4 regions of the Streptomyces sp. NBC_01255 genome follow, and region 3 is predicted to be linked to each of the others. Evidence: riboswitches for the same ligand, from Rfam matches in the RefSeq annotation. Region 3 holds a riboswitch; each other region holds the start of a gene.

The links. Region 3 has a riboswitch for cyclic di-AMP ahead of OG357_RS33675 (C40 family peptidase). Riboswitches for the same ligand answer to the same signal wherever they lie in the genome.
Region 1: linked by a shared signal. The riboswitch ahead of OG357_RS01000 (LysM peptidoglycan-binding domain-containing protein) and the one ahead of OG357_RS33675 (C40 family peptidase) in region 3 are both predicted to bind cyclic di-AMP.
Region 2: linked by a shared signal. The riboswitch ahead of OG357_RS09775 (M23 family metallopeptidase) and the one ahead of OG357_RS33675 (C40 family peptidase) in region 3 are both predicted to bind cyclic di-AMP.
Region 4: linked by a shared signal. The riboswitch ahead of OG357_RS23710 (transglycosylase family protein) and the one ahead of OG357_RS33675 (C40 family peptidase) in region 3 are both predicted to bind cyclic di-AMP.

Annotation. Positions count from the first base shown of each region.
Region 1 is NZ_CP108474.1:238,799-246,410, reverse strand. Features, by position in the region: gene OG357_RS01020 (SpoIIE family protein phosphatase) at 1-1,116, opposite strand, end outside; gene OG357_RS01015 (alpha/beta fold hydrolase) at 1,312-2,076, shown strand; gene OG357_RS01010 (hypothetical protein) at 2,218-2,814, shown strand; gene OG357_RS01005 (alpha/beta family hydrolase) at 2,917-4,212, shown strand; gene OG357_RS01000 (LysM peptidoglycan-binding domain-containing protein) at 4,196-5,101, opposite strand; cyclic di-AMP (ydaO/yuaA leader) riboswitch at 5,107-5,260, opposite strand; gene OG357_RS00995 (DUF6197 family protein) at 5,659-6,276, shown strand; gene OG357_RS00990 (phosphocholine-specific phospholipase C) at 6,337-7,612, opposite strand, start outside.
Region 2 is NZ_CP108474.1:2,246,897-2,254,508, reverse strand. Features, by position in the region: gene OG357_RS09780 (M16 family metallopeptidase) at 1-750, shown strand, start outside; cyclic di-AMP (ydaO/yuaA leader) riboswitch at 952-1,115, shown strand; gene OG357_RS09775 (M23 family metallopeptidase) at 1,128-1,910, shown strand; gene OG357_RS09770 (GntR family transcriptional regulator) at 2,106-2,789, shown strand; gene OG357_RS09765 (HPr family phosphocarrier protein) at 2,958-3,239, opposite strand; gene OG357_RS09760 (bifunctional acetate--CoA ligase family protein/GNAT family N-acetyltransferase) at 3,415-6,438, shown strand; gene OG357_RS09755 (DUF5998 family protein) at 6,477-7,073, shown strand; gene OG357_RS09750 (alkaline phosphatase family protein) at 7,073-7,612, shown strand, end outside.
Region 3 is NZ_CP108474.1:7,417,519-7,425,130, reverse strand. Features, by position in the region: gene OG357_RS33685 (ATP-dependent Clp protease proteolytic subunit) at 1-580, shown strand, start outside; gene OG357_RS33680 (hypothetical protein) at 588-893, shown strand; cyclic di-AMP (ydaO/yuaA leader) riboswitch at 1,233-1,414, shown strand; gene OG357_RS33675 (C40 family peptidase) at 1,418-1,894, shown strand; gene OG357_RS33670 (ATP-binding protein) at 2,061-2,489, opposite strand; gene OG357_RS33665 (8-amino-7-oxononanoate synthase) at 2,649-3,827, opposite strand; gene bioB (biotin synthase BioB) at 3,971-5,239, shown strand; gene OG357_RS33655 (adenosylmethionine--8-amino-7-oxononanoate transaminase) at 5,245-6,525, shown strand; gene bioD (dethiobiotin synthase) at 6,546-7,346, shown strand; gene OG357_RS33645 (VOC family protein) at 7,414-7,612, shown strand, end outside.
Region 4 is NZ_CP108474.1:5,214,842-5,222,453, forward strand. Features, by position in the region: gene OG357_RS23680 (SurA N-terminal domain-containing protein) at 1-242, shown strand, start outside; gene OG357_RS23685 (nucleoside triphosphate pyrophosphohydrolase) at 326-1,285, shown strand; gene OG357_RS23690 (hypothetical protein) at 1,282-1,509, shown strand; gene OG357_RS23695 (globin domain-containing protein) at 1,519-2,730, opposite strand; gene OG357_RS23700 (cytochrome P450 family protein) at 2,783-4,108, shown strand; gene OG357_RS23705 (transglycosylase family protein) at 4,293-5,378, shown strand; cyclic di-AMP (ydaO/yuaA leader) riboswitch at 5,633-5,806, shown strand; gene OG357_RS23710 (transglycosylase family protein) at 5,810-6,553, shown strand; gene eno (phosphopyruvate hydratase) at 6,911-7,612, shown strand, end outside.

The sequences.
Region 1 (7,612 bases), 7.2 Mb from region 3:
GAAGGGCAGGCCGAACCACGGCAGCGCCTCCCAGAGAGGCCGCCCGGCGAGCGCTCCGCGCGGCCGGCCGAGCAGTCGCTCCGTGCGTTCGTTGAGGTACGTGATCCGGCCCAGCCGGTCGATCGCCAGGATCGCCCGCGGCAGCCGGTCCGTGGCGTCCGAACCCACCAGACCCGTCCCCAGGTCGACGAGCGTGCCCGAGAGCCGGCCGCCGGTGCGCGGCGGACCCCCGGCCGGCTCCGACGGCTCCTGCCGGGCAGTGGCCGACACCTCCAGGAGGTGCAGCCCGCCGTCAGGGCCCTTCAGCCGGATCCGGCGCACGGTAGGCCGTCCGTCCTCGCCCGTCGCCTGGAGCGCCGCCGCCCACAGCGCGTACGCGTCCTCCGTGTCCAGCCGGGAGGTGAGCACCTCGATCGAGCAGGGCGAGGTCACCCCGGCCCCGAGGATCTCCCGCAGCCCGCCGTCCATGGTGACCGTGCCCGTGTCCAGGTCCCAGTCGAAGGAACCGAAGCGCACGGGCGGCGCGGAAGCGGAGGACAGCTGTACGCACACGGGGTCGCCGGTCCACTCGGCCGCGGTCCCGTGAGCCGTGAGGGCGGTCAGCGACTCGCCGAGCCGGAGCGCGTCGCTGGTCATGCGGGCGCGGTCGCGCGCGCTCACGCCCTCGCCCGGTCTCGGCGCCCGCAGCACCACGAGCACCCCGAACCGCTCGCGGCCCGCGACGACGGGCGCGTACAGCGAGGCGAAGGGGAACGGCAGACTCGCGACCAGTTGGGGGAACCGCCGCATCGCGTCGTCGACGTCGGCGAGATGGACGGCCTGCCCCGAGCGGTGGACCTCCGCCACCGGGAACGGCCGGTTCGTATGCATCCGCCACCACGGGCGGAACAGCGGCCCCGGTAGCCCCACGAGGACCGAGAGCCGGAGCAGACCCGGCGTCTCCGACCGCAGGTACACCCCGCCCGCGTACCCGCCGACCGCCTCGACGGTCCGCAGCGCCGCCTCCGCGAGCACCCGCGTCAGCGCACCCGAAGCGGGCCCGTCGGCAGCCCCGGTCCCGGACGGGCGCCCGGTACCGCCCGCCGGGCCGGGGCCGGACGTGCCGTGCGAGGTCACACAGCCAGGATGCCCCTGTCATGAAAGCCCCCGCATCCCGGGCACGGCTCGAGACGCCGCCCGAGCGACCGGAACATGGTGTGCCCCCGCCCGGCCTTGTTGACCGCACGCGCCCGCACCGTCACACTCGGTCGTCGACCACCACCGGTGCCGCCATCGACGCGCGGCGCCGCCACCTCGCTGCCAGGGGGCACGATGACGGGCCGGGTTCTTCCGTACGACGTTCAAGGCGAAGGCCCCGGCCGGGCCCTCGTCCTCCACAACTGGTTCGGCGACCGCACCAGTTTCGCCCCGCTGCGCGCCCATCTCGACGAGGCCGCCGGCACGTACGCCTTCGTCGACTGCCGGGGCTACGGCGAGGCCCGCGGCATCGACGGCGCCTTCACGATGGAGGAGACCGCCGCCGACGCCCTCGCCGTCGCCGACGACCTCGGCTGGGACTCGTTCTCCGTCATCGGACACTCGATGGGCGGCAAGGCGGCCCAGCTGATGCTTCTCGACGCGCCCGACCGTGTCCGCTCCCTCATCGGCATCTCACCCGTCTCCGCCGCGGGATTCCCGCTCGACGGAGAGACCTGGGACTTGTTCGCCGGCGCCGCCGACGCCCCGGCGAACCGGCGCGCGATCATCGACAACACCACCGGCGGCCGGTACGACGACGCCTGGCTGAGCGCCCTCGTCGAGCGTTCCGTCAGCCGCTCCTCGGCGACGGCCTTCCGGGCCTATCTGGACTCCTGGTCCGGCCCCGACTTCCACGAGCGCGTCCGCGACAACCCCACCCCCGTCCTCCTCGTCGTCGGCGCCCACGATCCCGCGCTCGGTACGGAGGCGATGGAGGCCACCTGGCTGCGCTGGTACCCGAACGCGCGCCTCCACGTGCTCAAGGACGCGGGCCATTACGCCCCCGAGGAGACACCGCAGGCCCTCGCCGAGGCCATCGAGGCCTTTCTCGCCGCCTGACGGGACCTTCCGTATCCGAAGGTCGTCGGGACCGACGACTTTCGAGGACAGCGGTGGGCCGGCGCCGCATCGGATCATCGTGCTCACACCCCCACGGGACGGTCTCCGACGGACCGTCCAGGACCGGCAGGAGCACAACCGATGGGCCTCGCACAGTCGCAGCACCGCTTCCTGGTGCGGCAGAAGGTCACCCTGATGGCCAACCGCTATCTGGTGCACACCATGGGCCCGGACGGCGAGGAGGCCGAACTGGTCGCCTTCGCCCACCAGAAGCGGATGGCCCTCAAGGAGCACGTCACCTTCTACACCGACGAGTCCCAGCGCCAGGTCCTCTTCACCTTCCGGGCCCGGCAGGTCATCGACCTCGGTGCGACCTACGACGTCCACGGCGCCTCCGGCACACGGCTGGGCGGCTTCCGCAAGGACTTCGGTGCGTCCCTGCTGCGCAGCACCTGGCACCTGAACCGGGAAGGGGAGGCCCAGGAGACCACCGGACAGGAGCGGAACCGGACCGTGGGGATCCTGCGGCGCGGCTGGGAGTTCCTCCCCTTCACGGAGCTGCTCCCCTTCGTCGTGCCGTACCACTTCGACTTCGCCGAGGCCGGACGGCCCGTCATGTCCGTCGAGAAGCGTTTCGGAGTGCGCGACCGGTACGTCGTGGACATAGCCGACCCGGAGCTCGACCGGCGGCTCGCGATAGCCCAGGCCGTCGCCCTCGACGCCCTGCAGTCCCGCTGACCTGTCCCGCGGGGGCGACCCGTCTACCCTGGAGAGACGGGCAGGGGACGGGACACACCGTTCCTCCCGGCGCCCGGGCCGCGTGCGGAAGGGCGGCGGACCATGGACTTCAGCGATCGCACCGACGCGGGCCGGCAGCTGGCCGCCCGTCTCGACCACCTCAAGGGCCAGGACGTCGTGGTCCTGGGCCTCCCGCGCGGCGGAGTACCGGTGGCCGCGCAGGTCGCCGACGCGCTCGACGCGCCCCTCGACATCTGTCTCGTGCGCAAACTGGGGGTGCCGTACCAGCCGGAGCTCGCGATGGGCGCCCTGGGGGAAGGCGGCGTACGCGTCCTCAACGACCAGGTGCTGCGCGAGACCGGCGTGGGCGAGCGGGACCTCGCGGCCGTGGAGGAGCGTGAGCACGTCGAGCTCGAAGAGCGCACGCACCGTTACCGGGGCAGCCGCCCGCCCGTGCCGCTCGACGGCAGGACGGTCGTCATCGTCGACGACGGGCTCGCCACGGGCGCGACGGCGCTGGCCGCCTGCCGGGTGGTCCGGGCCAAGGGTGCCGCGCGGATCGTCCTCGCGGTCCCGGTCGCGCCGCCCGGCTGGACCGCCCGCCTCGGCGGCGAGGCCGACGAGACCGTCAGCGTCCGCGAGCCCGACTTCTTCTACGCGATCGGCCAGTTCTACCGCGACTTCTCGCAGACGTCCGACGCGGAGGTGCTCGACTGCCTCGCCCGCAGCCGGGCCGCGCGCGACCCCGTCGTCCGGGACACGGACGTCCGGATCCCGGCGACCGGCGCCACCCTCGCCGGACGGCTCGCCGTCCCCGACGGCGCGACCGGCATCGTCCTCTTCGCCCACGGAAGCGGCAGCAGCCGGCACAGTCCGCGGAACCGCGCGGTCGCGGCGGCCCTGAACCGGGCAGGTCTCGGGACGCTGCTCTTCGACCTGCTCACCGAGGCCGAGGCGACCGACCGGGCACACGTCTTCGACACCCCGCTGCTCGCCGGACGGCTGGCGAGCGCCACGGAGTGGCTGGCCGGGCACCCCGAGGGCGGCGAGCTGCCGCTCGGCTACTTCGGGGCGAGCACGGGCGCGGCCGCCGCGCTGTGGGCGGCGGCCGATCCCGGTTCCGGCGTCGCCGCCGTCGTCTCACGCGGCGGCCGGCCCGACCTGGCGGGCGAGCACCTGGGCCGGGTGCGCGCCCCGACCCTCCTGGTGGTGGGCGGCCGGGACGCGCTCGTGCTGGACCTCAACAGACGCGCTCAGGCCTTGCTGCGCTGCGAGAACCGGCTGACCGTCGTCCCCGGGGCCACCCACCTCTTCGAGGAGCCGGGCGCCCTGGAGGAGGTGGCGGAGCTCGCCACGGACTGGTTCGCCGAGTGGTTCCGGCTCAGTAGGCCCCGTTGACGTTGTCGATGGAGCCGTAGCGGTCGGCCGCGTAGTTGCAGGCGGCCGTGATGTTGGCGACCGGGTCGAACAGGTCCGTGGACGTGCCCGGGACGTGGTAGGCGTCGAAGGTCGGCTGGATGACCTGGAGCAGACCCTTCGAGGGGGTGCCGGCCACGGCGTTCGAGTCCCAGAGGTTGATGGCCCGGGGGTTGCCGGAGGACTCGCGCATCACGTTGCGGAGGATTCCGTCGTACGAACCGGGGATGCCGCGCTGGGCCATGATGTCCAGCGACTGCCGGATCCAGCCGTCGAGGTTGTCGGCGTACTGGGTGGCGGCGGCCGGGGCGGCCTTGACGGCGGGCGCGGCGGCGGGCGCCGCCTGCGCGGCGGAGGCACCCGAGGCGGCGGCCGGGGCCGCGGCACGGCGCTCGGAGCGGCTCGCCCGCTCCGTGGTCGTGGAGCTCTTCTTCTGCGCGGTCGCGGATACCGGGGCGGGCTTCGTGGCGGGCTTCGCGGAATCCCGACGAATCGTCAGTTCGAGACCGGGGTGAATGAGTGACGGATTGTCACCCACGGCGGACTTGTTGGCCCGGTAAATCGACTTCCAGCCGCCCTGAATTCCCTTCTTCTGGGCGATCAGGGAAAGCGAGTCACCACTCACCACGGTGTACGTGCGCGCGGCGGCGGGGGCCGAGGGAGCGGCAGCCGGAGCGGCGGGCTGGGCCGCGAAGGAATGCGCGGCGAAGGGCTGCGCGGCGATCTTCGGTGCGGCCGAAACGGTCTCGGCGCCGGCCGTGGCGGGGACGACCAGCGGCAGGGCCAGGGCGGCGCCGCCCGTGCCGGCGAGCGCGAGGCCGCGGGAGACGGTGCGGCGACGGGGGCGGCGGTGCTTACCGTGTGCAGGCATGACGGATGTCCTCTCCGGCGCCTGCGGGGTGAGCTGTCGGGTTCGGACGGGAGATGTCCGGCCGCGCACACGCGGCTGCACCCCGAGCCGTTCCGGATTCCGGACCGGCGAATTCGTGGGTCCCCCGCTCCTGCCGTCGGGTGAAAGGGAGGTGTTTTCGGGCGGCGGCAGGATTAGGCGTTCCGCTCGAATGGGGGTGACCGTAGGCCAGCATTGCGCCGGATAACAAGAGGATCTGATCGCCGGCTCCCGGAATTGGATCTCCGAATTCAGGGAATTCAAGATCGACCGGGCTCGGGAGGCGGTGAACTTCCGTGTGCGGTACGGGCTGCGGGTGTACGGGTCCCTGACGAGGGCGAGAGAAAGTGAACCGCGTCACCAGGAGAGTAATGTCCGAATATGCGATGTAATTCCGTTGGTGAGTAAATGGGCGGAAATTGGCCGAGGTGGGCTGTTCGCCCGCGCTGGTGCGAGTGGGGCACGCCCAGTGCGGGCAAAAGTCGCAAACTAGACATTCTTCTTGAAGGATGGAGGTACCCGACCCAGGAGCCACCCGGATGCCGACCTCCATCGCCCCGATCAGCCCGGACACCCTCGACCGCGAGGCGGCCGCTCTCTTCGAGAGCGCCACCTGGCAGCGGATCGTCACCGACTGGACCGCCCCCGCTCGGCCGGCCCCCGCGCCGGAGCGGACGCCCGAGCCCGCGGACTGGCGGGCCCTCCTCACCGTGTCCGTGGACCGGCTCGTGGCCGACGCGCTCGACGCGCTCCCGCCGTCGGCCCCCGTCGAGACGCTCCCCGGCCGCATCGGAGCCGTACTCCCGGACCGACTGCACGCCTGGCGCCGGATCGGCCGTCCCGAGCTGCGCCCCTCGGTCCACCTCGGCTACGCGCGGCTGGTGCTCACGGAGTGGGGCTGGCAGAACGCGCCGTACAAGCTGCGCGACGCGCGGGGAGCGCGCTGTGTCTGCGGCGCGCTCCTCGCAGCCCACCGCCTCGGCTACGGCAGCGCGGACACCATGAACGAGGCGGCCGCCTGGATCATGACCGAGCTCCGGTCGCAGGGATGGGGCGAGCTGATCGGTCCGTGGAACCGGGCCCCCGGCCGTACGGCCGCCGACGCGGTGGGCCTCCTCGACGCGACGATCCGCCGCGCCGCGCACGCCGGCCGGTGAGTCCTGTCGGTGAGCCCTGCCGGTGACACCGGCCGGTGCGACCGGCCGGCGTGCGCGGGTTCAGCCGGTGACGCTCGGGGCTCCGGTCTCGATGTGGCCGGTGTACCGGCGTGACCAGGTCCCGTCGATGTCGGCGAGGATCGTGAAGTCGTACCAGCCGCCGTTGTAGGCCACCGCGTTGAAGAAGTCCTCGCGGCTGGAGTTCGCCGGGACCGTGTAGGTCCACGGTCCGTCCGTGCGGTAGGCGTTCGAGCGGATCGTGAACGTCACCGGAGCAGCCGAGGTGTTGGTCATCCTGAACCACAGGGCCGTCCGGCCCGTCCCCGCCTCCGGCGCGAACCGGGCCGCGACCTCCACGGCCTTGCCGGCCTTGGACGCGTCGCCGGTGAAGCGCCGCAGGAAGCGGTTGGGGCCCATCATCGAGATGTCGTACTTCCCGGATCCCGACCCGAGCCCGATGTTGAAGTAGTCGGAGGCCGTGCCGCCCGCGTCGACCGTGTACTGCCAGGCGGCCGTGTCGCGGTGCTGGTGCGGGTGGATCGAGAAGTGCGCCGCCTGCTTGGCCTCCACCCCCTGGTTCGTCATCGAGAACCAGGCCAGGATCTTGCCGGCGGCACCGAACTCGAACCGGTCGAGGTTGCCGTTCACCTGGTACGGCAGGGCGCGCGCCGGGCGGGTGCCGGACTCCTGCGCGGGCTGCGCGTTGTTCTGCGGCGCCGGGTTCGGCAGCGGGCCGCAGGTGGCCTGGCCGATCACCTTCGCCGTGGAGGGGAGGCCGGCGGGCACTCCGTACACCGGGTGGGCGAAGTCGAAGACGCTCGTCAGGTCGCCCGTCACCCGGCGCCGCCAGGCGCTGATGTTCGGACAGGTGGCCGGTGTGCCGAGGGCCGCCGTCCAGGTCTCCATGAAGCGGAGGACGGAGGTGTGGTCGAAGACCTCGGAGCTCACCCAACCGCCCCGGGTCCACGGGGACATGACAAGCATGGGGACACGGAAGCCCAGTCCGATCGGCACGCCGTCCAGGTACTCGCCCGGTGTCCCCGGCGGGGCGACCGGCGGCGGCACGTGGTCGAAGAAGCCGTCGTTCTCGTCGTAGTTGAGGAACAGCACCGTCGAGTCGAAGACCTCGGAGTCGGCGGCCAGCGCGCGGTAGACGAGGTCGACGAAGTGCGCGCCGTCCCCGGGCGGCGCGTACGGGTGCTCGGAGAACGCCTCGCTCGCCACCACCCACGACACCTGCGGCAGCGTGCCCGCCACGACGTCGGCGCGGATGGCCGCGGCGATGTCGTCAGGCGTCGAGCCGGTGACCTTGGGGACCGAGCCCATGCCCCGGTCG
Region 2 (7,612 bases), 5.2 Mb from region 3:
GTCGTCGGCGACCTGACCGGCGTCGACCTGGACAAGGTCCTCGCCGAGACCCTGGGCGCCTGGACCGGCGAGTCGGCCGAGCCGCTCCCGATGCCGCCGATCACCGCCGACGACACCGGACGGGTCGTCATCGTCGACCGCCCCGGCGCGGTCCAGACCCAGTTGCTGATCGGCCGGATCGGCGCCGACCGGCACGACAATGTCTGGGCGGCCCAGGCCCTGGGCACGTACTGCCTCGGTGGGACGCTGACCTCGCGGCTCGACCGGGTCCTGCGCGAGGAGAAGGGCTACACGTACGGCGTGCGGGCCTTCGGGCAGGTGCTCCGCTCCGACGCCGAGGGGAACGGCGCCTCGATGCTCGCCATCAGCGGCTCGATCGACACCCCGAACACCGGCCCCGCACTTGACGACCTGTGGAAGGTGCTGCGGACCCTCGCCGCCGAGGGTCTCACCGACGCCGAGCGCGAGACGGCCGTGCAGAACCTGGTGGGCGTGGCACCGCTCAAGTACGAGACGGCCGCCTCGGTCGCCGGGACGCTCGCCGACCAGGTCGAGCAGCACCTCCCGGACGACTACCAGGCCCAGTTGTACGCGCGGCTGGCCGAGACGGGCACGGTCGAGGCGACCGCGGCCGTCGTCAACGCCTTCCCCGTGGACCGGCTCGTGACCGTGCTCGTGGGCGACGCGGCACAGATCGCGGAGCCGGTGCGCGCACTCGGCATCGGCGAAGTCACCGTGGTGACCGGCTGATCGCACGCGCCGACCCGGCGACGGAAGGCCTCGACGTCATGATTTCGTCGAGGCCTTCCGCTTTGCCCGAATTGAGGGCAAGAGTGGCTGTCTGCCCTGTGGCATGTCTTACAAACGGGCGTGTCTGTTTGGTGATTGACAGACGATCCCATAGCGTCGGTGCGGCTGTTCGTCAGTTGCACGTGCCGCATTCGCGGCAACGGACAGTCATCGCCGAGTCCCCGTCAGGCGCGAGCCTGGGGAGCCGGGGACCCACACAGTCCCTGGGGTGAATCGGGCGCCTTCGTCACGTACGGAGGGGCTCGTAGGAGACCTTCCTGCTCCGAACCCGTCAGCTAACCCGGTAGGCGAGAAGGAAGGAAAGGATCAGCCCCTACATGGCGTTCACCCGTGCCACCGGGAAGCATCGTGGTCCGAGCCGGATGGCGCGCCGCAGCGTGGGCATCGCCGGCGTGGCGACGCTCGCCACCACCGGCGTCATCGGAGGCTTCGCCTCCCCGGCGCTCGCCACCGACACGGACAACCGCTCCCCCGAGGACACCGGCCTCACGCAGGTGATCACCGAGGACTCCCTCGCGGACCGGATCGACGCCCAGGCCGCCGCCCAGGAGCAGGAGGCCTTCGAGGCCATCGTCAAGGCGAAGGCCCAGGCCGAGGCCCGCGCCGAGGCGAAGCGCAAGGCCGAGGCCCGCGCCAAGGAGGTCCGCGAGGAGCGCGAGCGCGCCGCCCGCGAGGCCGAGCGCCGCCGCCTCGCCTCCTTCCAGCTCCCCGTGGCCGGCTCGTACGTCACCACCGGCTACAAGACCGGCGGCTCGCTCTGGTCCTCCGGCAGCCACTCCGGCATCGACTTCCACGCCTCCTACGGCAGCTCGGTCGTCTCCGTCGGCTCCGGCACCGTCGTCGAGGCCGGCTGGGGCGGCGCGTACGGCAACAACATCGTGATCCAGATGAACGACGGCACGTACACCCAGTACGGTCACCTCTCGTCCATCGGGGTCTACGTCGGCCAGACCGTCGAGCCGGGCCAGCAGATAGGCATCTCGGGCTCGTCGGGCAACTCGACCGGCCCGCACCTCCACTTCGAGGCGCGGACGGGCTCCGACTACGGCTCGGACCTGAACCCCATCTCCTACCTCCGCGCTCGCGGCGTCAGCCTCTGACACCACGCGGATCGCGTCGCAAAAGCCCCGGCTCGTACTGAGCCGGGGCTTTTCGCTGACCGAAACATATCGCTGGATTCCACGGGGGCATCGGAAATTCCGGCCTGCTGCAATAGAGTCGCGGAACAGACGCAGAAGGGACGCAGAACAGGCGTCGCTCGAATTGTCTCTCGCGGACCAAGGCGGAGGTCGGACATGCGCGTACCCGCGCAATCGGTATGCACGGCGATCCGGGACGACATCGTCTCCGGTGTCTTCGAGCGGGGCGGGCGGCTGACCGAGGAGCAGCTCGCGCGCCGCTACGGGGTCTCCCGTGTCCCGGTCCGTGAGGCCCTGCGCACCCTGGAGTCCGAGGGCTTCGTCGTCACCCGCCGCCACGCCGGCGCCCATGTCGCCGAGCCCACCGAGCAGGAGGCGGCCGATCTGCTCGACATGCGGGCCCTGCTCGAACCGCTGGGCGCCGCCCGCGCCGCGCAGCGGCGTACCGAGGCGCATCTGAAGGTCCTGCGCGGCCTGGTCAGGCTGGGGCAGGAGCGGGCCAGGCGCGGCCAGGGCGAGGATCTGCGCTCGCTCGGGGGCTGGTTCCACGAGACGCTGGCGCAGGCCTCCGGCAGTCCGGCCCTGACCGCGCTGCTCACCCAGCTACGCCACAAGATCGCCTGGATGTACGCGGTCGACCAGCCCGCCCACCCCGTGGAGGCCTGGTCCGAGCACGGCGCCATCGTGGACGCCGTCGCGCGCGGCGACGCCGAGAGGGCCAGGGCGCTGACGGCGCTGCACGCGGAGCGCTCGCTGGGGCTGCACCGGCTCAAAAGGCCGGAGCGCGGCCGTGTGAGGGTTTCGCAACATGTCGTCAACACGGCGAGCGGCCGGAATTAACGCGCGCACCGTATACAAAGAATAGGAATTCGACGGAGCTGATTTGTGCTGCCCGGAAACGCCGGCTCCGGAAAAGCGAAAACCGCGACCGCCGGAATTCCGGGAGTCGCGGTTTCGTCGTACGGGGAACGCGTCGTGCGGGGAACGCGTCGTGCGGGGAATGCGGGGTCAGACGGTCTCGGGGAGCTCGTCGAGACCCTCGGCGACCAGCTTGGCGAGACGGTCGAGCGCGATCTCGGCGCCGTCGGCCTCCGAAGCGAGGACGATCTCCTCGCCGCCCTGCGCGCCCAGGCCGAGCACCGCGAGCATCGAGGCGGCGTTCACGGGGGTGCCGTCGGACTTGGCGATCGTCACCGGAACGCCGGAAGCCGTGGCGGCACGGACGAAGATGGACGCGGGGCGGGCGTGGAGGCCCTCGGCCCAGCCGACGTTGACGCGGCGCTCAGCCATGGTGTTGCCCTTCAAGTCTCAAGCGGGTTGTCTAGACCAGTCTCTCATGTGATGCGCGGTGCTCGTGCCGACGTTCGACCCGGACCGGACCGACTTTCGGTCCTCCCCACCTTGCACGGCAGGCATCCGCCGCGCGACCGGTGCCGGTGTCGTACACCGGCCGTAGGCTGGCCCCATGCAGAGCGCGTCGGAGCAGTCGGAAGCGGCGGATCGACCGGCACCACCGGCACCTGCCTCATCGCCGGAGCACGCCTATCCCGATCACTGGGAGGCCGACGTGGTGCTCCGGGACGGCGGCACCGCGCGCATCAGGCCCATCACGGCCGACGACGCCGACCGGCTGGTCAGCTTCTACGAGCAGGTGTCGGACGAGTCGAAGTACTACCGCTTCTTCGCGCCGTACCCACGGCTCTCCGCGAAGGACGTCCACCGGTTCACCCACCACGACTTCGTCGACCGGGTGGGCCTCGCCGCGACCGTGGGCGGCGAGTTCATCGCCACCGTCCGCTACGACCGCATCGACGACCGCGGCATGCCCGCCTCTGGACCGGCCGACGAGGCCGAGGTCGCCTTCCTCGTCCAGGACGCGCACCAGGGGCGCGGCGTCGCCTCCGCCCTCCTCGAACACATCGCGGCGGTCGCGCGCGAGCGGGACATCCGGCGCTTCGCCGCGGAGGTGCTCCCCGCCAACAACAAGATGATCAAGGTCTTCACGGACGCGGGCTACACCCAGAAGCGGAGCTTCGAGGACGGCTCCGTCCGGCTCCACCTCGACCTCGAACCGACCGTCCGCTCCCTCGCCGTCCAGCGCGCGCGGGAGCAGCGGGCAGAGGCGCGATCCGTCCAGCGGCTCCTCACGCCCCGCTCCGTCGCCGTCGTCGGCGCCGGGCGCGCACCCGGCGGCGTCGGCCGGACCGTCCTCCGCAATCTCCTCGGCTCCGGCTTCACCGGCCGCGTCCACGCGGTGAACGCCGCGCTCACCGACGGTCCGGCGGAGCTCGACGGAGTCCCCGCCCACCCCTCCGTCGCGGCCATCGGCGAGCCCGTGGACCTGGCGATCGTCGCCGTCCCCGCCGAGCGCGTGCCGGAGGTCGTCGCCGACTGCGGCGAGCACGGAGTGCTGGGCCTCGTCGTCCTTTCCGCCGGATACGCGGAGAGCGGTCCGGCCGGCCGGGAGCGGCAGCGCCAGCTCGTACGACAGGCCCGCTCGTACGGGATGCGGATCATCGGGCCGAACGCGTTCGGGATCATCAACACCGCCGAGGACGTCCGGCTCAACGCCTCGCTCGCCCCCCACATGCCGGCCGCCGGGCGGATCGGGCTCTTCACCCAGTCCGGCGCGATCGGGATCGCGCTCCTCGCCGGCCTCCACCGGCACGGCGCGGGGCTCTCCTCCTTCATCTCGGCCGGCAACCGCGCCGACGTGTCCGGGAACGACTTCCTCCAGCACTGGTACGACGACCCGGGTACGGACGTCGTCCTCCTCTATCTGGAGTCGATCGGCAACCCCAGGAAGTTCACCCGGCTGGCCCGCCGCACCGCCGCGGTCAAACCGGTCGTGGTCGTCAAGGGCGCCCGGCACAGCGGCAGCGCGCCGCCCGGCCACCGGGTGCCCGTCACCCGCATCCCGCACGCCACGGTCTCCGCGCTGCTGCGCCAGGCCGGGGTGATCCGCGTCGACACCGTCACCGAACTCGTGGACGCCGGACTGCTCCTCGCCGCCCAGCCGCTTCCCGCCGGGCCCAGGGTCGCGATCCTCGGCAACTCCGAGTCGCTCGGCCTCCTCACGTACGACGCCTGCCTGACCGAGGGACTGCGCCCGCTGCGGCCGCTCGACCTGACGACCGCGGCGGGCCCGGCGGACTTCCGGGACGCGCTGGCCGCGGCGCTCGCGGACGAGACGTCCGACGCGGTCGTGGTGACCGCGATCCCCTGGGTCGGGGAGAACGGCGCCACCGAGTCCGGCGACGGGGAGGTCCTCGCGGCCTCCCTGCGCGAGGCCGTCGCGTCCGTACCCGCCCCGGCGAAGCCCGTCGTCGTCGTCCACGTCGAGATGGGCGGCCTCGCGGAGGCCCTCGCGGTCGCGACGAGCACGAGGCCGGCGCCGGCGGGGACCCGTACGGCATCGGCTCCGGTCCGGCCCGCGGCGGCAGCCATCACGGGGACCGCCGCCCCGGTCGCCGGTCCCGCCGCCGACCCGGCCGCCGGGGAGACCGCCGCCCGGGGCTCCGCCCCGAGCACCGATCCCGCCGCCACCGACCCTGCCGCCGCCGAGACCGCTGCCGTCGCCGCCGACGCGGCCCCCGGCCGGCAGGCCACCATCCCCGCCTATCCCGCCGCCGAGCGCGCCGTGCGGGCCCTGGCCGAGGCCGTGCGGTACGGGCAGTGGCGGCGGCAGGCCGCCGAGCCCGGACGGGTGCCCGAGTACGAGGACATCGACGAGCCAGGGGCCGCCGCGCTCATCGAGCGGGTGCTCGGCGACGGCGGCGACGGCGGCGAAACGGACACGCGAGGTGTGACCCTCGACACCGCGGACGCGGGGGAGCTGCTCTCGCGGTACGGGATCACCGTCCTGCCCACCCTCCCCGCGCCCACCCCCGACGAGGCCGTCGCCGCCGCCCGCCGGCTCGGCTACCCCGTCGCGCTCAAGACGACCGCGCCCCACCTGCGTCACCGCCCCGACCTCGGCGGTGTCCGGCTGGACCTGGCCACCGAGGAGCAGCTCCGTACCGCCTACGCCGAGCTGACCGAGGTCCTCGGCAAGCCCGAGGAGCTCCAGCCCGTCGTCCAGGCGATGGTGCCCCGGGGCGTCGACACCCTCGTCCGCTCCGCCATCGACCCCGCCGTCGGAGCCGTCCTCTCCTTCGGGCTCTCCGGCGCGGCCTCCGAGCTCCTCGGCGACACGGCCCACCGGCTGGTCCCGGCCACCGACCGGGACGCCGCCGAACTCGTCCGTTCCATCCGCACCGCCCCGCTGCTCTTCGGCTGGCGCGGATCCGCCCCGGTCGACACCCCTGCCCTGGAGGAACTCCTGCTCAGGGTCTCCCGGCTCGTCGACGACCACCCGGAGGTGGTGGCGGTCTCCCTGGAGCCGGTGGTCGTGGCCCCCGGCGGACTGTCCGTCCTCGGAGCAACCGTCCGGCTGGCCCCGCCCCCGCCCCGGACCGACCTCGGCCCGCGCCGCCTGCCGAGTTACTGAGGCTCTGAGGGGGCCCAGGGCCCCGTAGGATGGAGTCCATGGCGAAGAGCGGTACGACGACCCAGGGGCTGCGCGCGGCGATCGAGCGCAGCGGCTACTACCCGGCCCTCGTGGCCGAGGCGGTGGAGGCCGCCGTCGGCGGCGAGGCCGTGGCGTCGTACGTGGTGCACCAGGAGACCACGTTCGACGCGAACGAGGTCCGGCGCCACGTCACCGTCCTCGTCCTGACGGCCCACCGCTTCATCGTGAGCCACACCGACGAGCAGGCCGCCGACACCAGCTCCCCGACGCCGTACGCCACGACGTCCACCGAGTCCGTGAAGCTCGACCGGATCTCCTCGGTCGTCGTCAGCCGTGTCGTCGCCAACCCCGAGTCGTACACCCCGGGCACGCTGCCCCGCGAGGTGGTGCTCACCATCGGCTGGGGCGCCGTCTCCCGCATCGACCTGGAGCCCGCCGCCTGCGGCGACGCCAACTGCGACGCCGACCACGGCTACACGGGCAACGCCACCGCCGACGACCTCAGCCTGCGGGTGAGCGAGGCCGGCGACGGCCCGGACACCGTCCGGCAGACCCTCGCCTTCGCCCAGGCGCTCTCCGAATCCATCGCGGCCACCGCCGCCACCACGCGCTGATGGTCCAGCCCACCGCCGTGTCCCACGGCTGGCCCGACGACCCGGTCCCGCTGTCCCTGGACACCGCGCCGGTGCCCGAGTACACCTTCGGCTCCCTCGGCGACCTGCTCCCGACGCTCGTCGCGGGCCAGGGCGTGCCCGGCTTCGACGCGAGGATCGCCGAGCTGACCCCGGCCGACCGGAACTGCGTCTTCCTGATCGACGGACTCGGCTGGGAGCAGATCAAGGCCCATCCGGACGAGGCCCCGTACCTGACCTCGCTCCTCGGCACCTCGCGCGGCGGCACGGGCCGCCCCGTCACCGCCGGCTTCCCCGCCACCACCGCGACCTCGCTCGCCTCCGTCGGCACCGGCCGCTACCCCGGTACGCACGGGCTGCCCGGCTACACCGTGCGCAACCCCGACACCGGCGAGCTGATGAACCAGCTGCGCTGGAGGCCGTGGACCGAACCGCGTGTCTGGCAGCCGTACCCCACCGTCTTCCAGCTCGCGCACGCGGCCGGGATCCACACCGCCCAGGTGTCCTCCCCGATCTTCGAG
Region 3 (7,612 bases):
CTTCGGGACCCGGACCCTCGACCCGTACTCGAAGCTCCTCGAGTCCCGGATCGTCTTCCTCGGCACGCCGGTCGACGAGACTTCGGCCAACGACGCCATCGCCCAGTTCCTGTACCTCGACCACGCGGCGCCGGGCACGGACATCTCCCTCTACATCAACTCCCCCGGCGGCTCCGTCACCGCCATGACCTCGATCTACGACACGATGCGGACGCTCTCCTGCGACGTGGAGACCACCTGCCTGGGCCAGGCCGTCTCCACCGCGGCCGTACTGTTCGCGGCCGGCACGCCGGGCAAGCGCCTGATCCTGCCCGGCGCCCGGGTCACGCTCCGGCAGCCGGCCCTGGACGAGCCCCTCCAGGGGCAGCTCAGCGATCTCGACCTCCAGGCGGGCGAACTGCTGCGGCTGCGCGCGCTGGTCGCGGGGATGCTCGCCGAGCACACCGGGCAGGACCCGGAGCGGATCGACGCCGACATCGACCGACTGACCGTCCTGGACGCACCGTCGGCCGTCGCGTACGGCCTGGCGGACCACGTCGTCGTGAACCGGCGCGCCGCCGCCGGCGGTACGGCACGGTGAAGCGGCCGTGGTCCCCGAGCTGCCGCCGCTGCCGGCCCTGACCCGGGCCGAGGGCGACCTCATCGACGCGTACCTCGAAGTCGTCGACCTCCTGGGCAAGATCAATCCATCCAGAGGTACGCATACCTATGGGGCGTTGCGTGCGGCGCAGGCCCTGGTGGGACGCGCGGAGGCGCTGCGCGAAGCTCTGACGCTCATGCATAAACGGGGCGAGGCCGAGGTCCACGCGGACACATTGGCGCGCGCCCTAAGGGTGTTGGACGGGGAGCGCCGGGCCGACCGGGTCACCGTCCCCCGTACTCGCGCGAGTTGACATTTCCGCGTGTCGTGTCGAGGTCCGGTCGGGCGACACGCACCGCAGAATCCCTCCCCCGTTCGGCGTAGTCGACGAGTCGACATATGAAGCGGGCGAGTTGCGCAACAGGTGTACGCATTTGGCGGAATCGAACGTTCCATCGCTGGTACGCGGCTCGTAGGCCAAACCTCCGAAGATCACAAAGGCGGTCTGTCCACCCGAACGGATCAGTCGTGAGGAGCCTCACATATCGCCGTTTCAGCTCGGTTTTCGCCCATGTCGTGGGTCAAGATCCCTGTCGACGACAAGCCCCCGCCACCGCGGCGGGGCGGTCCGGGCGGACGCCGAGTCCTGCCGCTGTCCCGGACGTCTGGTCGACAGGAGTGGATCGGCAGGAGTGGAGGACCCAATCAGTACGGAACGTTCGCGCTGTCACCGCAGCGGGCCCGTTCCTTGGGGTGAAGCCGCAGCCGCGGCCGGGCATCTTCGCCAGCCCGAACCCGACAGGTCATCCTTCGCAGGCGGCTGACGAAGGGTTGCGCATGACCGCGCAGATGCATGTCCCGTCCCTGCTGTCCCGGGCCGGAGCCGTCTCGGCTCTCACCCTCGCCGCCGTCGGCGGCACGCTGTTCGCACCAGGTGCGGCATCGGAGGCCCAGGCAGCGACGACACACGCGAACAAGGCACTGAGCGTCGCCGCGTCGAAGAAAGGATCGCCCTACCGGTACGGATCGACCGGACCCACCCGGTTCGACTGCTCCGGTCTGACGCTCTACGCGTACAAGAAGGCGGGCAAGTCGCTGCCTCGCACCGCGCAGCAGCAGTACAACAAGACCCGGCACATCTCCTCGTCGAGCCGGCAGAAGGGCGATCTGGTCTTCTTCCACTCCAGCGGGAGGGTCTACCACGTCGGCATCTACGCCGGCAGCGGCAAGATCTGGCACTCGCCCAAGACGGGCTCCTGGGTGAAGCTCGACAAGATCTGGTCGTCGAAGGTCTACTACGGCCGCGTCCGATGACGGACCCCGGGCACTGACCCGAGCGAGCCGGAGGGTGCGGTGGCGCCGCCGCACCCCTTGCTCAGCCTCACGCCTCGCGCAGCCGCACGGCCTTGCTCAGCCGAACGGCCTTGCTCGGCCGAACGCCTCGCTCTGCCTCACGCCTCCCCTCGGCGGTACGAGTCCCCTACACCGGGACCATCGTCCACGGGAGGGTGATCCAGACGGTCTTGCCGCCCTCCTCGGTCGGCGTGACCGAGAGGCGGCCGCCGGCCTCCGCCGCGAGGACGCGGATGATGACCATGCCGCGACCGTTGTCCTGCTGGACCGCCGCCGGGAGGCGGCGGGGCCAGCGGGGATGGCTGTCCGTCACACCGATGCTCAGGCACTCCTCCCGCTCCAGGCGGAGGTCGACCGTGAAGGTGGGCGACTGCCCGAAGGTGTGCTGGACGGCGTTCGTCGCCAGCTCCGAGACGATCAGCCGGATCGAGTCCGCGATCTCCGCCGCGTCGTCGAGCCCCCAGTCCCCCAGGACGTCCGCGACCCACCTCCGTGCCGTGCGGACCGACGCGGGATCGCTCGGCAGAGTGGCGGATGCTTCCTGATGGTCTGCCATGGCGGCGCTGTCCCTTTCCCGCCGGGGACACCACCCCGGATTGCGCTTCGCGTCAGTGCCACCGATCGTGCCGCCCCGTACGGCCTTCCACCACGAAATGTGGTCATCTATCGCCCGAAGCGGTGAACTCTGCTGCCCGAGAACGCTCTTGGGCTCGTCTCAGGCGGCGGGCGCGGTGCGCAGGATGGTCTCCACCGCGCGTCCGAGGTCGGCGTCCGTGAGGTCGGCGCGGGCCGTGAGCCGGAGCCGCGAGATGCCGTCCGGTACGGACGGGGGCCGGAAACACCCGACCGCCAGGCCCTGTTCGCGGCAGTCGGCCGCCCAGCGCAGCGCCGCCTCGGGCGAGGGGGCGCGCACCGAGACGACGGCCGCGTCCGGCCGTGCTGCGGTCAGTCCGGCCGCGGTGAGGCGCTCGTACAAGGTGGTGGCGACGGTCCGCGCCCGTCCGGCGAGCGCCGGTTCGGCGGCGATCAGCCGCAGGCTCGCCAGCGCGCCGCCCGCAGCGGCGGGGGCGAGCCCGGTGTCGAAGATGAAGGTGCGCGCCGCGTTCACCAGGTGCTCGACGACCCGGGCGGGGCCGAGGACCGCGCCGCCCTGGCTGCCCAGGGACTTGGAGAGGGTGAGGGTCGCGACGACGTCCTCGTCGCCCGCGAGGTCGGCTTCGTGCAGGGCGCCGCGTCCGCCGTCGCCGAGGACGCCGAAGCCGTGGGCGTCGTCGACGACGAGCCCGGCGCCGTGCGCGCGGCAGGCGTCGGCGAGCTCCGGCAGCGGCGCCTTGTCGCCGTCGACGGAGAAGACGGAGTCGCTGACCACGAGCGCCCGGTGTGCCGGCCGGGCCTCCAGGGTCTTGCGTACGGACTCGGGGTCGGCGTGCGGCACGACGGCCGTCTCGGCGCGCGCGAGCCGGCAGCCGTCCACGATCGAGGCGTGGTTGGAGGCGTCCGAGACGATCAGCGCGTCCCGGCCGCCGAGGGCCGTGAGCGCGGCCAGGTTGGCGGCGTAGCCGGAGGAGAAGACGAGGGCCGCCTCGAAGCCGCAGAACTCGGCGAGTTCGCGTTCGAGCCGGGTGTGCAGCCGGGTCGTCCCGGTGACGAGCCGTGAGCCGGTGGCGCCCGCGCCCCAGCGCAGCGCCGCCTCGGCCGCCGCCTCGGTGACCTCCGGCCGGCGGGTGAGGCCGAGGTAGTCGTTGCTCGCCAGGTCGAGGAGCTCCGACTCGGCGGACCGGGGCCGCAGCGTACGGACGAGACCGGCGTCCGCACGGCGGCGCGCCTCGGCGTCGGTCCAGTCGAACGCGGTCCGGCGCGGGCCCTCGGCCCGGGCGTCGTCGGCCTGTGGCATGCGGCGATCCTTTTGTAGGCAGCGCACAGACCCTAACCGGAGTGTGCCGAGGTCGGGATGTGGTCATCCACACACCTCGTTCGGCGGCGTTTGTTCGGATCCTCCTTGGCCCGGGGGTGGGCGGTAGGCGAGGATCAGCGCTTATGGACCTGCTGAACACGCTGGTGGAGAAGGGGCTGCGGCGCGAGCTGCCGACCCGTGAAGAAGCGCTCGCCGTTTTGGCGACCTCCGACGACGAGCTGCTCGATGTGGTGGCGGCGGCGGGCAAGGTGCGCCGTCAGTGGTTCGGGCGGCGGGTGAAGCTCAACTACCTCGTCAACCTGAAGTCGGGGCTGTGCCCGGAGGACTGCTCGTACTGTTCGCAGCGGCTCGGCTCCAAGGCCGAGATCCTCAAGTACACGTGGCTGAAGCCGGACGAGGCGTCCCAGGCCGCCGCGGCGGGTGTCGCGGGCGGGGCCAAGCGGGTCTGCCTGGTGGCGAGCGGGCGCGGTCCGACGGACCGGGACGTCGAGCGGGTCGGCAGGACCATCGAGGCGATCAAGGAGCAGAACGAGGGCGTCGAGGTGTGCGCCTGCCTCGGTCTGCTGTCGGACGGCCAGGCGGAGCGGCTGCGGGACGCCGGCGCCGACGCGTACAACCACAACCTGAACACGTCCGAGGCGACGTACGGGGGCATCACCAAGACCCACACGTACGCGGACCGGGTGGACACCGTGCAGAAGGCGCACGCCGCCGGTCTGTCGGCCTGCTCCGGTCTGATCGCGGGCATGGGCGAGACCGACGAGGACCTCGTCGACGTCGTGTACGCGCTGCGCGAGCTGGACTCGGACTCGGTGCCGGTCAACTTCCTCATCCCCTTCGAGGGCACGCCGCTCGCGAAGGAGTGGAACCTCACCCCGCAGCGCTGTCTGCGGATCCTCGCGATGGTGCGGTTCGTCTGCCCCGACGTCGAGGTGCGGATCGCGGGCGGCCGTGAGGTGCACCTGCGCTCCATGCAGCCGCTCGCGCTGAACATCGCGAACTCGATCTTCCTCGGCGACTACCTGACGAGCGAGGGCCAGGCCGGCCAGGCCGACCTCGACATGATCGCGGACGCGGGCTTCGAGGTGGAGGGCGCGGGCACGACGACGCTGCCCGCGCACCGGGCGGACGCGCTCGCCGCGGCGGGTGCCGCCGCGGCCGGCGGCTGCGGTTCCCAGGCGTCGGCGGGCTGCGGCTCGCACGACGCGGCCGAGGGCGCGGGCGCGGGCGCGGGCTGCGGTTCGCACGCGGGCGGCGGCTGCGGTCCCTGCGGCGGTCACACCGTGCCCGAGCCCGCGGAGCCAGCCGAGGCCGCGGCGAACCAGGCGCGGACCGACCTGGTCGCCGTGCGCCGCCGGGGCGCCGGCACGGACCTCGCGCCGAACGCGTGACGTCCGTGCGCAACGACGAACTGATCGCCCTGGACCGGGCGCACGTCTGGCATCCGTACGGCCCCATGCCGGGCCGTACGGACCCGCTGGTCGTCGAGTCCGCGTCCGGGGTACGCCTGCGGCTCGCCGAACCCTCCGAGGGACGCGCCGAGTTGATCGACGGCATGTCCTCCTGGTGGTCGGCGATCCACGGCTACAACCACCCGGTGCTCAACGAGGCGGTCAGCGACCAGCTGGGCCGGATGAGCCACGTCATGTTCGGCGGGCTCACCCACGAGCCGGCCGTCCGGCTCGCCGCGCGGCTCGTCGAGATCACCCCCGAGCCGCTGCGGCACGTCTTCCTCAGCGACTCGGGCTCCGTCTCGGTCGAGGTCGCGGTCAAGATGTGCCTGCAGTACTGGCGCTCCCTGGGCCGCCCCGAGAAGCAGCGCCTGTTCACCTGGCGCGGCGGCTACCACGGGGACACCTGGCAGCCGATGTCCGTGTGCGACCCCGACGGCGGGATGCACGAGCTGTGGACCGGCGTCCTCCAGCCGCAGGTGTTCGTGGACGCCCCGCCGGCCGCGTACGAGGAGTCGTACGCGGAGCTCCTGCGGACCGAGATCGGGAAGCACGCGCACGAGCTGGCCGCGGTGATCGTGGAGCCGGTGGTGCAGGGCGCGGGCGGGATGCGCTTCCACGACGCGGAGTACCTGCGGGTGCTCCGCGAGGCCTGCGACGCGCACGACGTGCTGCTCGTGTTCGACGAGATCGCCACCGGATTCGGGCGTACGGGCACGCTGTTCGCCGCCGACCGCGTGGGGGTCTCCCCCGATGTCATGTGCCTGGGCAAGGCGCTGACGGGCGGATACCTGTCGATGGCGGCGACCCTCTGCACGAGCCGGGTCGCCGACGGGATCTCCCGGGGTGAGGTCCCGGTCCTGGCACACGGGCCGACCTTCATGGGCAACCCGCTGGCGTCGGCGGTGGCCTGTGCCTCGATCGACCTGCTGCTCTCGCAGGACTGGCAGGTCGAGGTGAAGCGGATCGAGGCGGGGCTGCGCGAGGGGCTCGCCCCCGCCGCCGAGCTGCCCGGCGTCCGCGAGGTGCGGGTGCTCGGCGCGATCGGTGTCGTCCAGCTCGACCACCCGGTCGACATGGCGGCGGCGACGCGGGCCGCGGTCCGGGAGGGCGTGTGGGTACGCCCGTTCCGCGACCTCATCTACACGATGCCGCCGTACGTGACGGACGACGAGGACCTGGCCCGGATCTGCGCCGCGGTATGCGCGGCGGCGGCCGCGGGCTGATCGGAAGAGCGAGGACAGCAGTGGGAATCATCGTCGTCAGTGGTACGGGCACGGAGATCGGCAAGACGGTCGTGACCGCGGCGGTGGCCGCCGTGGCCACCGCCGCGGGGCGGTCGGTCGCGGTCCTGAAGCCCGCACAGACCGGGGTCGGCCCCGACGAGACGGGGGACGCGGACGAGGTCGTCCGGCTGTCCGGCGCCGCGGCCTCGGTCGAGCTGGGGCGGTTCCCGGAACCGCTGGCCCCGGGCACGGCCGCCCGGCGGGCCGGACTCGCCCCGGTCGGACCGCTGCAGGTGGCCGAGGCGGCCCGTGCCCTGGCCGCCTCGCACGACTTGGTGCTCGTGGAGGGGGCGGGCGGACTGCTCGTCCGCTTCGACGAGGAGGGCGGCACGCTCGCGGACGCGGCGGCGCTGCTCGGCGCCCCCGTCCTGTGCGTGGTCCCGGCGGGTCTCGGGACGCTCAACTCGACGGCCCTGACGGCCGAGGCGCTGGCGGCGCGCGGCATCGAACAGCTCGGCGTGGTGGTCGGCAGCTGGCCGGCCGCGCCGGACCTGGCGGCCCGCTGCAACCTGGCGGACCTGCCGGAGTCGGCGGGCGCGCCCCTGCTCGGGGCCGTACCGGAGGGTTCGGGGGCGCTCGACCCGGCGGGGTTCCGCGCGGCGGCGGGCGGCTGGCTGGCGCCGGCGCTCGGCGGGACGTGGGACGCGAAGGCCTTCGGGGCGGAGTTCGGACCGGAGCCGGCTGCCGACTCCGGGTCCGGGTCCGGGTCCGGGTCCGGGTCCGGGTCCGGGTCCGGGTCCGGGTCCGGCTTCCGAGGCTGAGTTCCGGGCCTGATCTCGGCAGCCGCCTTCGGGGGCTGATCCGTGGCGGACTCCGTACGCTGGGCGCATGCGTGCTCACGTTCAGGAGATCGTCTTCGACTGCGCCGATCCGGCTGCCCTCGTCCGCTTCTGGGCGGGCCTCCTCGGCGGTGATCCGGTCGACCGCTCCGGCGACTGGTCGTACGTCGACCCGCCGGAGTTCGTCCGGCTCGCCTTCCAGCGCGTGCCGGAGGGCAAGTCCGTGAAGAACCGGGTCCATCTCGACC
Region 4 (7,612 bases), 2.2 Mb from region 3:
TCGTCCGCCGCAACGTCCTCATGAACAAGATCGCCGCCAAGCTGGGGATCACCGAGACCCCCGAGGGCCAGCAGAAGCTGACGGACGTCTTCACCGCCGCCTCGAAGTCCCTCGACATCGACGTGAACCCGCGCTTCGGCGCCTGGGACGACGCCCAGGTCCAGCTCGACGGCGGCTACAACGGTGCGCCGTGGCTGCGGCAGGTCAGCCAGGACCCGGGCGCGGCCCAGGCCGGAGCCTGAGCGAGGCAGCTCGGGGCCGGGGGCCATGTCCGGTCCCCGGGACCGAGTCCGGGTCCCCGCCCCCGTCCGGGTAGGTTCGAGGGGTGACATCTGAGAGCCCCGGCCGCATCGTCCTGCTGACCGCCAGCCACCGCGTGGCGCCCGGACTGCTGTCCTGGCCCGCGTGGCAGGCCCTGCACGGCGCGGACCGGGTGCTCTGTCCCGACGAGCGCCACCCCCAGCTGCCGTATCTGACGGAGGCCGGGGTCGCCGTCGAGCACGTCCTGCCCACCGCGCAGGAGCTCGTCGAGGACTGCGCCGGCGGCCGGACGGTCGTGCTGCTGCCCTCCGGCGAGGGCGACCGCGCCCTGACCGACGGGCTCGCCCGGCTCGCCGGCTCCGGCCGGGTCTCCATGCCCGACCTGGAGCTGCTCCCCGGCTCGTACGACCTGCCCGGCTCCCGCCTGCTCGACCTGGTGCAGGTCATGGACCGGATCCGGCGCGAGTGCCCCTGGTCGTCGCAGCAGACGCACAAGGCGCTCGCCAAGTACGGCATCGAGGAGGCGTACGAGCTCGTCGAGGCGATCGAGGAGGGCGACCACGAGGAGCTCCGCGAGGAGCTCGGGGACGTCCTGCTCCAGGTCGTCTTCCATGCCCGGATCGCCGAGGAGGACCCGGAGGAGCCGTTCTCCGTGGACGACGTCGCCGGGACGATCGTCGAGAAGCTGATCCACCGGCACCCGCACGTCTTCGGGGACGCGACCGCCGAGACCCCGGAAGAGGTCAAGGCCCACTGGCTGCGGACCAAGGCCGTCGAGAAGCAGCGGGAGTCCGTGACCGACGGCGTGCCGCTCGGACAGCCGGGGCTCGCGCTCGCCGCGAAACTGGCGGGCCGCGTGCGGACGGCGGGGCTCGACGTGCCGCTGCCGGAGGGCGAGGGCATCGGGTACGAGCTGCTCGGCCTCGTCGCACGGGCGGAGGCGGCCGGCGTGGACCCGGAGGCGGCCCTGCGGGCGGCGGCCCGGGCGTACCGCGACGCGATCCGCGCGGCGGAGGGGCTGTGACGGAGCCGAAGGAGCGCCGGCGGCCGGCCGCCGCCAGGCAGTGGATCCAGATGATCCCGATCGCCCTGTTCGGCACGGCGAAGGCGCTGGACGACGCTTCGGCCTGGTGGGTACGGGTCCTCTGCGCACTGTTCGCGCTGTGGGCCGTCACGGGGCTGGTACGGGTGGCCGTGTGGCGCCTGCGCAGGCGCGCCCGCGTCGTCGCCCGCTTCCGCCGGGCCTGAACCCCCGGCTCAGGACTCGCGCGGGGCGCGGGCCTCGGGGTCGTGCCAGTGGAGTGGGGGCGGGCCGAGGAGGCGTTCGGCGGCGGTGCTCGGGCGGGTCGAGAAACGGCCGATCGCCGGCAGCGTGTCGTGGTGGATCCGGTCCGGGTCGGTGCCGAGCTCCGTCAGGACCTCGGTGACCTCCGTCAGGAAGCCGGGCGGCCCGGCGAGGTAGACCTCGTGCGCGGGCCACTGCTCGCAGGCCTGGAGCGCGTGGACGAGGCGTTCGGTCGCCTGGTCGCGCCGGCGGCCGGGGGCCGCGGTGATGTAGGTGACGTTCAGTCCGGGGAGACGTTCCTTCAGGGACTCCGCGTCGGGGCGCCCGTACAGATGGTCCTTCGCGCGGGCCACGACGAACAGCCGGCCCTCAAGGCCCGGCTCCGTCTCGGTGGCCTCCTCCAGGAGGGCCCGCACCGGCGCCCAGCCCGTACCCGCGCATATATACGTGCGGAGTCCGCCCGAAGACGTCCGTGCCGTGAGGCCGCCGCCGGCGGCGCTGAGCCGCAGGACCTCGCCGGGACCGGTCTCGCCGACGAGCGCCGTGCTCATCGCGCCGCCGGGGATCCGGCTCACATGGAGGTCGAGCGTGCCGTCGTCGCGGGGCGCGTTCGCGACGGAGTAGGTGCGCCAGACGCGCGGGACGCGCAGCGAGCTGACGCTGACGTACTGGCCGGGTACATAGGGGAAGGGCTGCCGGGGCCGCAGGGTCAGGACGGCCAGGCTGTCGCCGTACCGCTCGTGGCGGACGACGTCCGCGTCCCACCAGGCGGGCTCGCCGGCCCCGGCGGCCTCGTCGGCGCCCGCCTGCATCAGCTCGACCACGAGCCCGTACGCCTCGGTCCAGGCCTTCTCCGCCTCGATGGTCCACGCGGAGCCGGCGGCGTGCGCGAAGGCGCCGATCAGGCTCTCGCCGACGGCGGCGTACAGCGCGGGCGAGGCGAGGAACTTGCGGTGGTCGCGGCCCAGGTGCCCCAGATAGGCGGCGAGGGCGGGATCCTCCAGGTGGGTCACCACATGCGTCAGCGCGGCGAAGAGCCGGTCCCGCTGCGGGACCATGTCCTCGGGGAAGAGCTCGCGCACTCCCGGGTTGTTCCAGAAGAGGTGCGAGTAGAAGAAGGTGACGGCGTGCTCGGCCCGTCTCTCGACGATCGCGAACGTGCTTCTGATCAGCTGGGGATCCACTGACATGAATCTAGGGCACATCCGGCACCTCATGATCACAGGTTCTCCATACATGTGCCCCGCCTGCCCGCCGGCTGTGCCCTGCCTGCGCCCCGCCGGTGACCCGGGGGCCTCCCTGTACGGTCGGGGAGTGAGTACCAGCCCCGCCCCCGAGCTCTTCACCTGGGAGTTCGCCAGCGATCCCTATCCCGCCTACGCCTGGCTGCGGGAGCACGCGCCCGTGCACCGCACCAGACTGCCCAGCGGGGTCGAGGCCTGGCTCGTCACCCGGTACGCGGACGCCCGGCAGGCCCTCGCCGACCAGAGGCTCTCCAAGAACCCGGCGCACCATGACGAGTCCCCGCACGCGAAGGGGAAGACGGGCATCCCGGGCGAGCGCAAGGCCGAGCTGATGACGCATCTGCTCAACATCGACCCGCCGGACCACACCCGGCTGCGGCGGCTCGTGTCGAAGGCCTTCACGCCGCGCCGGGTCGCGGAGTTCGCGCCGCGCGTGCAGGAGCTGACCGACCGGCTCATGGACGACTTCGTGGAGAAGGGGAGCGCCGACCTCATCCACGAGTTCGCGTTCCCGCTCCCCATCTACGCGATCTGCGACCTGCTCGGCGTGCCCCCGGAGGACCAGGACGACTTCCGGGACTGGGCCGGGATGATGATCCGGCACGGCGGCGGGCCGCGCGGCGGGGTCGCCCGGTCGGTGAAGAAGATGCGCGGCTACCTCGCGGAGCTGATCCACCGCAAGCGCGAGGAGCCCGGCGAGGACCTCATCTCGGGGCTCATCAGGGCCTCCGACCACGGCGAGCACCTCACCGAGAACGAGGCCGCCGCCATGGCCTTCATCATCCTCTTCGCCGGCTTCGAGACGACCGTGAACCTCATCGGCAACGGCGTCTACCAGTTGCTCCGCCATCCCGAGCAGCGCGAGCGGCTCCAGGCCTCGGTCGCGGCGGGGGAGACGGGGCTCCTGGAGACGGGCGTCGAGGAGCTGCTGCGGTACGACGGGCCGGTGGAGATGGCGACCTGGCGGTACGCGACGCAGGCACTGACCGTCGGCGGGCAGGAGATCCCGGCGGGCGACCCGGTGCTCGTGGTCCTCGCCGCCGCCAACCGGGACCCGGAGCGGTTCGCGGAGCCGGACACGCTGGACCTCTCCCGGCGCGACAACCAGCACCTCGGGTACGGGCACGGCATCCACTACTGCCTGGGGGCGCCGCTCGCCCGCCTGGAAGGACAGGCCGCGCTGGCCACGCTCCTGACGCGCCTGCCCGACCTGCGACTTGCGGCCGATCCCGCCGAACTGCGGTGGCGCGGCGGGCTCATCATGCGGGGATTGCGCACGCTTCCGGTTGATTTCACCCCTTCCGTACGCCTCCTGTGAGTTGACGGACCGTCAGAAATGTGATCTTCACGTGATCGGGGGTCCATCGACTTGTGACGAGCGTTCGAATGCCGCTACGTTTCCCGGCAGTCTCAGCCGTCACGCGAAAGGCCTCCCTATGCGCTCCGGGAACGGACGACACCGTCGCCCCCGTCAGGCCCCCGCCATCGTCGTCGCCGCGGGAGTGACCGGATCCGCTCTGGCGCTGCCGCTGCTCGCCAGTGGCTCCGCCTCCGCCGCCGACGCGGCGACCTGGGACCGGGTCGCCGAGTGCGAGTCCGGTGGCCAGTGGAGTGCCAACTTCGGCAACGGCATGTACGGCGGCCTCCAGTTCACCCAGGACAGCTGGGAGCGGAACGGCGGCCTCGCCTACGCGCCCAGCCCCGACCTGGCCAGCCGCGCCCAGCAGATCGCGATCGCCGACACGGCGCTCGCCGGTGGCAGCAATGACTGGGCCACCTGCGCGCCCATCGCCGGTCTGGCGAACGACGGCAAGGTCACCGGGGTCAACCCGGGCCCCGCCGCTGCCACGAAGGCGCCCACGGGGCCCGTGGCGGAATCGAACCGGACCGCGGGCGTCCCGGTCACCCCGTCGGAGACCGCCGCTGCCGAGAAGGCCACCGCCGCGGAGAGGGCCGCCAAGGCCACCGCGACCACCGAGGCCGCCGAGTCGCCCCGTACCGCGTCGAAGGCCCCCGCCGCGCCCGCCACCCCTGTCAGCCCCACCGCGCCGGTCAGCCCGACCGCGCCGGCGACGGCGGCCACGCCGACCGCCCCGGGCACGGCGACCACGCCGGCCACGCCGGTCGGCCCGACCGCGCCGGGCACCTCGACCACCACCCCGGCAGCGCCCGACGCGTCCCTGACGCCCGTATCGCCCGAGACGCCGAAGGGTGACGCCTCGTCGGCCACGCCCGGCACCGGCAAGCACCGGGGCGACGCAGCTCCGGAGGAAACCGGCAAGACGGACACTCCTGCCGAATCCGGAAAGCATGCTTCATCGACGGACAAGCTGGCGGAAAGCCCCGCCGGCACGCCCGTCGCTGACGAGGTGAAGAATTCGGACACAACGGACAGTCAGGGCGCTTCGGGCGCGTACACCGTGCGGCCCGGTGACAACCTGTCCGAGATTGCACAGGAGAACGAACTCCCCGGCGGCTGGAACGCCCTCTACGACGCCAACCGCGGGACCGTGGGCATCGATCCGGACCTCATCGTCCCTGGTCAGAGCCTCGACCTGACGATCGGTTCGGAAGCGAAGGCCGAGTAGTTCGGGAGCTTATGTCCGGTTCTGGGCAAGTGAGACATGGGTCTCTTCGCCTCAACTGGCGTGTCCCGTCCGCGAACTTTGCTCCCGTCACCTCCCACCTGCGCAAACGCCCCCCACCGGAGGGCAAGTAGGGGCGATATTTCCGCAATACGCCTCTTTGAACTTCCGGTGGGTCTGTGTCTACGGTCGTAACCGCTCGCCACCGCGGGCCCCGTCGACCGAAACGCCGAATCCTGCCGTCGGCCGATGGGAACGTCGCGTAAGCGCCGTAGGCAGGAGCGGGGGACCCAAGGTAAGTGCCGACCCCGGCCGTTGAGACAGACGGCCGACGATCGGCTAGGGGTTAAGTCGCGTGCTAGGACACGCGGCCGGACAACTCATTGGTCCGAACCCGACAGCTCACCTCGTAGGCGTCGGTGAGGAGAATCTCCATGCTGTTTTCCGGCAAGGGCAAACACCGTCGTCCCTCCAAGGCCACCCAGGTCGCCACGCTCGTCGGCGTCACCGGTGTCGCCGTCGCCGCCCCGCTGATGACCGCGGGCACCGCCTCGGCCGCCACGTCCTCCGAGTGGGACCGCGTCGCCCAGTGCGAGTCCGGCGGCAACTGGTCGATCAACACCGGCAACGGGTACTACGGCGGCCTGCAGTTCTCCGCCTCCACCTGGGCCGCGTACGGCGGCACCGCCTACGCCTCGACCGCCAACCAGGCGTCGAAGTCCCAGCAGATCACCATCGCCGAGAAGGTCCTCGCGGGCCAGGGCAAGGGTGCCTGGCCGTCCTGTGGCGTGGGCCTCTCCGGCGCCTCGTACGACGGCGGCTCCGCCGAGAGCGCGCCGCAGCAGGCCGCGCCGAAGCAGGAGACCCAGCAGCAGTCGCAGCCGCAGCGCTCGACCGAGCAGCCGACCACCCGCAGCGAGCAGCGCCAGGCCCCGAAGCAGGCCACGCAGCAGCAGGCCGCCCCGAAGGCCGCCACCAAGAAGACGGTCACCACCCCGACCGGCAAGGTGGTCAAGAAGGGTGACGGCGAGTACAAGGTCGTCGCCGGCGACACCCTCAGCAAGATCGCCGAGGCGCACGGCGTCAAGGGCGGCTGGGCCGAGCTCTTCGAGCTGAACAAGGACGTCGTCGAGAACGCCGACCTCATCTACGTGGGCCAGCAGCTCCACCTCAAGTGAGCCCGGCGGCTCGGGTGAGTCCGGCGGCTCGCCCGACCCCTCCTATGACCCTCCCGCGGTGACCACCCCGGTCCGGCGCACTCTCCCCCGTGCGCGCCGGACCGGGGTTCCGTGTGTCCGGGGTCCGTATGTCAGGGGTCCGTACGTCAGGTTTCCCGGGTTCGGGACGACTTGACGGTTACCGCCCAGTAGATCTGGGGCCCTTCGTCCCGAGATGCATGCCCTTGGGTCCTTTTTCGTCCCAGGGGGCGGGCGCAGGGCCGGCCGGAGCCCCGGAGCCGGTTAGGCTCTTGTCGCAAGGCCAAGCGACCCTGCACCGGCCATGCGTCACATCCAGCGTCACATCCCAAAAAGGAGATGCTCGTGCCGTCCATCGACGTCGTCGTAGCCCGGGAAATCCTGGACTCCCGAGGCAACCCCACGGTCGAGGTCGAGGTCGGCCTCGACGACGGCAGCACCGGTCGTGCTGCTGTTCCGTCCGGTGCCTCCACCGGTGCGTTCGAGGCCATCGAGCTTCGCGACGGTGACCCGAACCGCTACCTCGGCAAGGGTGTCGAGAAGGCCGTCCTCGCCGTCATCGAGCAGATCGGCCCGGAGCTCGTCGGGTACGACGCCACCGAGCAGCGCCTGATCGACCAGGCGATGTTCGACCTCGACGCCACCGAGAACAAGGGCTCGCTCGGCGCCAACGCCATCCTCGGCGTCTCCCTCGCCGTCGCGCACGCCGCGTCCGAGGCCTCGGACCTCCCGCTCTTCCGCTACCTCGGCGGCCCGAACGCGCACCTGCTGCCCGTTCCGATGATGAACATCCTCAACGGTGGGTCGCACGCCGACTCCAACGTGGACATCCAGGAGTTCATGATCGCCCCGATCGGCGCGGAGTCCTTCTCCGAGGCCCTTCGCTGGGGTGCGGAGATCTACCACACCCTCAAGGGCGTGCTGAAGCGCAAGGGCCTCTCCACCGGCCTCGGCGACGAGGGCGGCTTCGCCCCGAACCTGGAGTCGAACCGCGCCGCCCTGGACCTCATCATCGAGGCCATCAAGGAGGCCGGCTACACC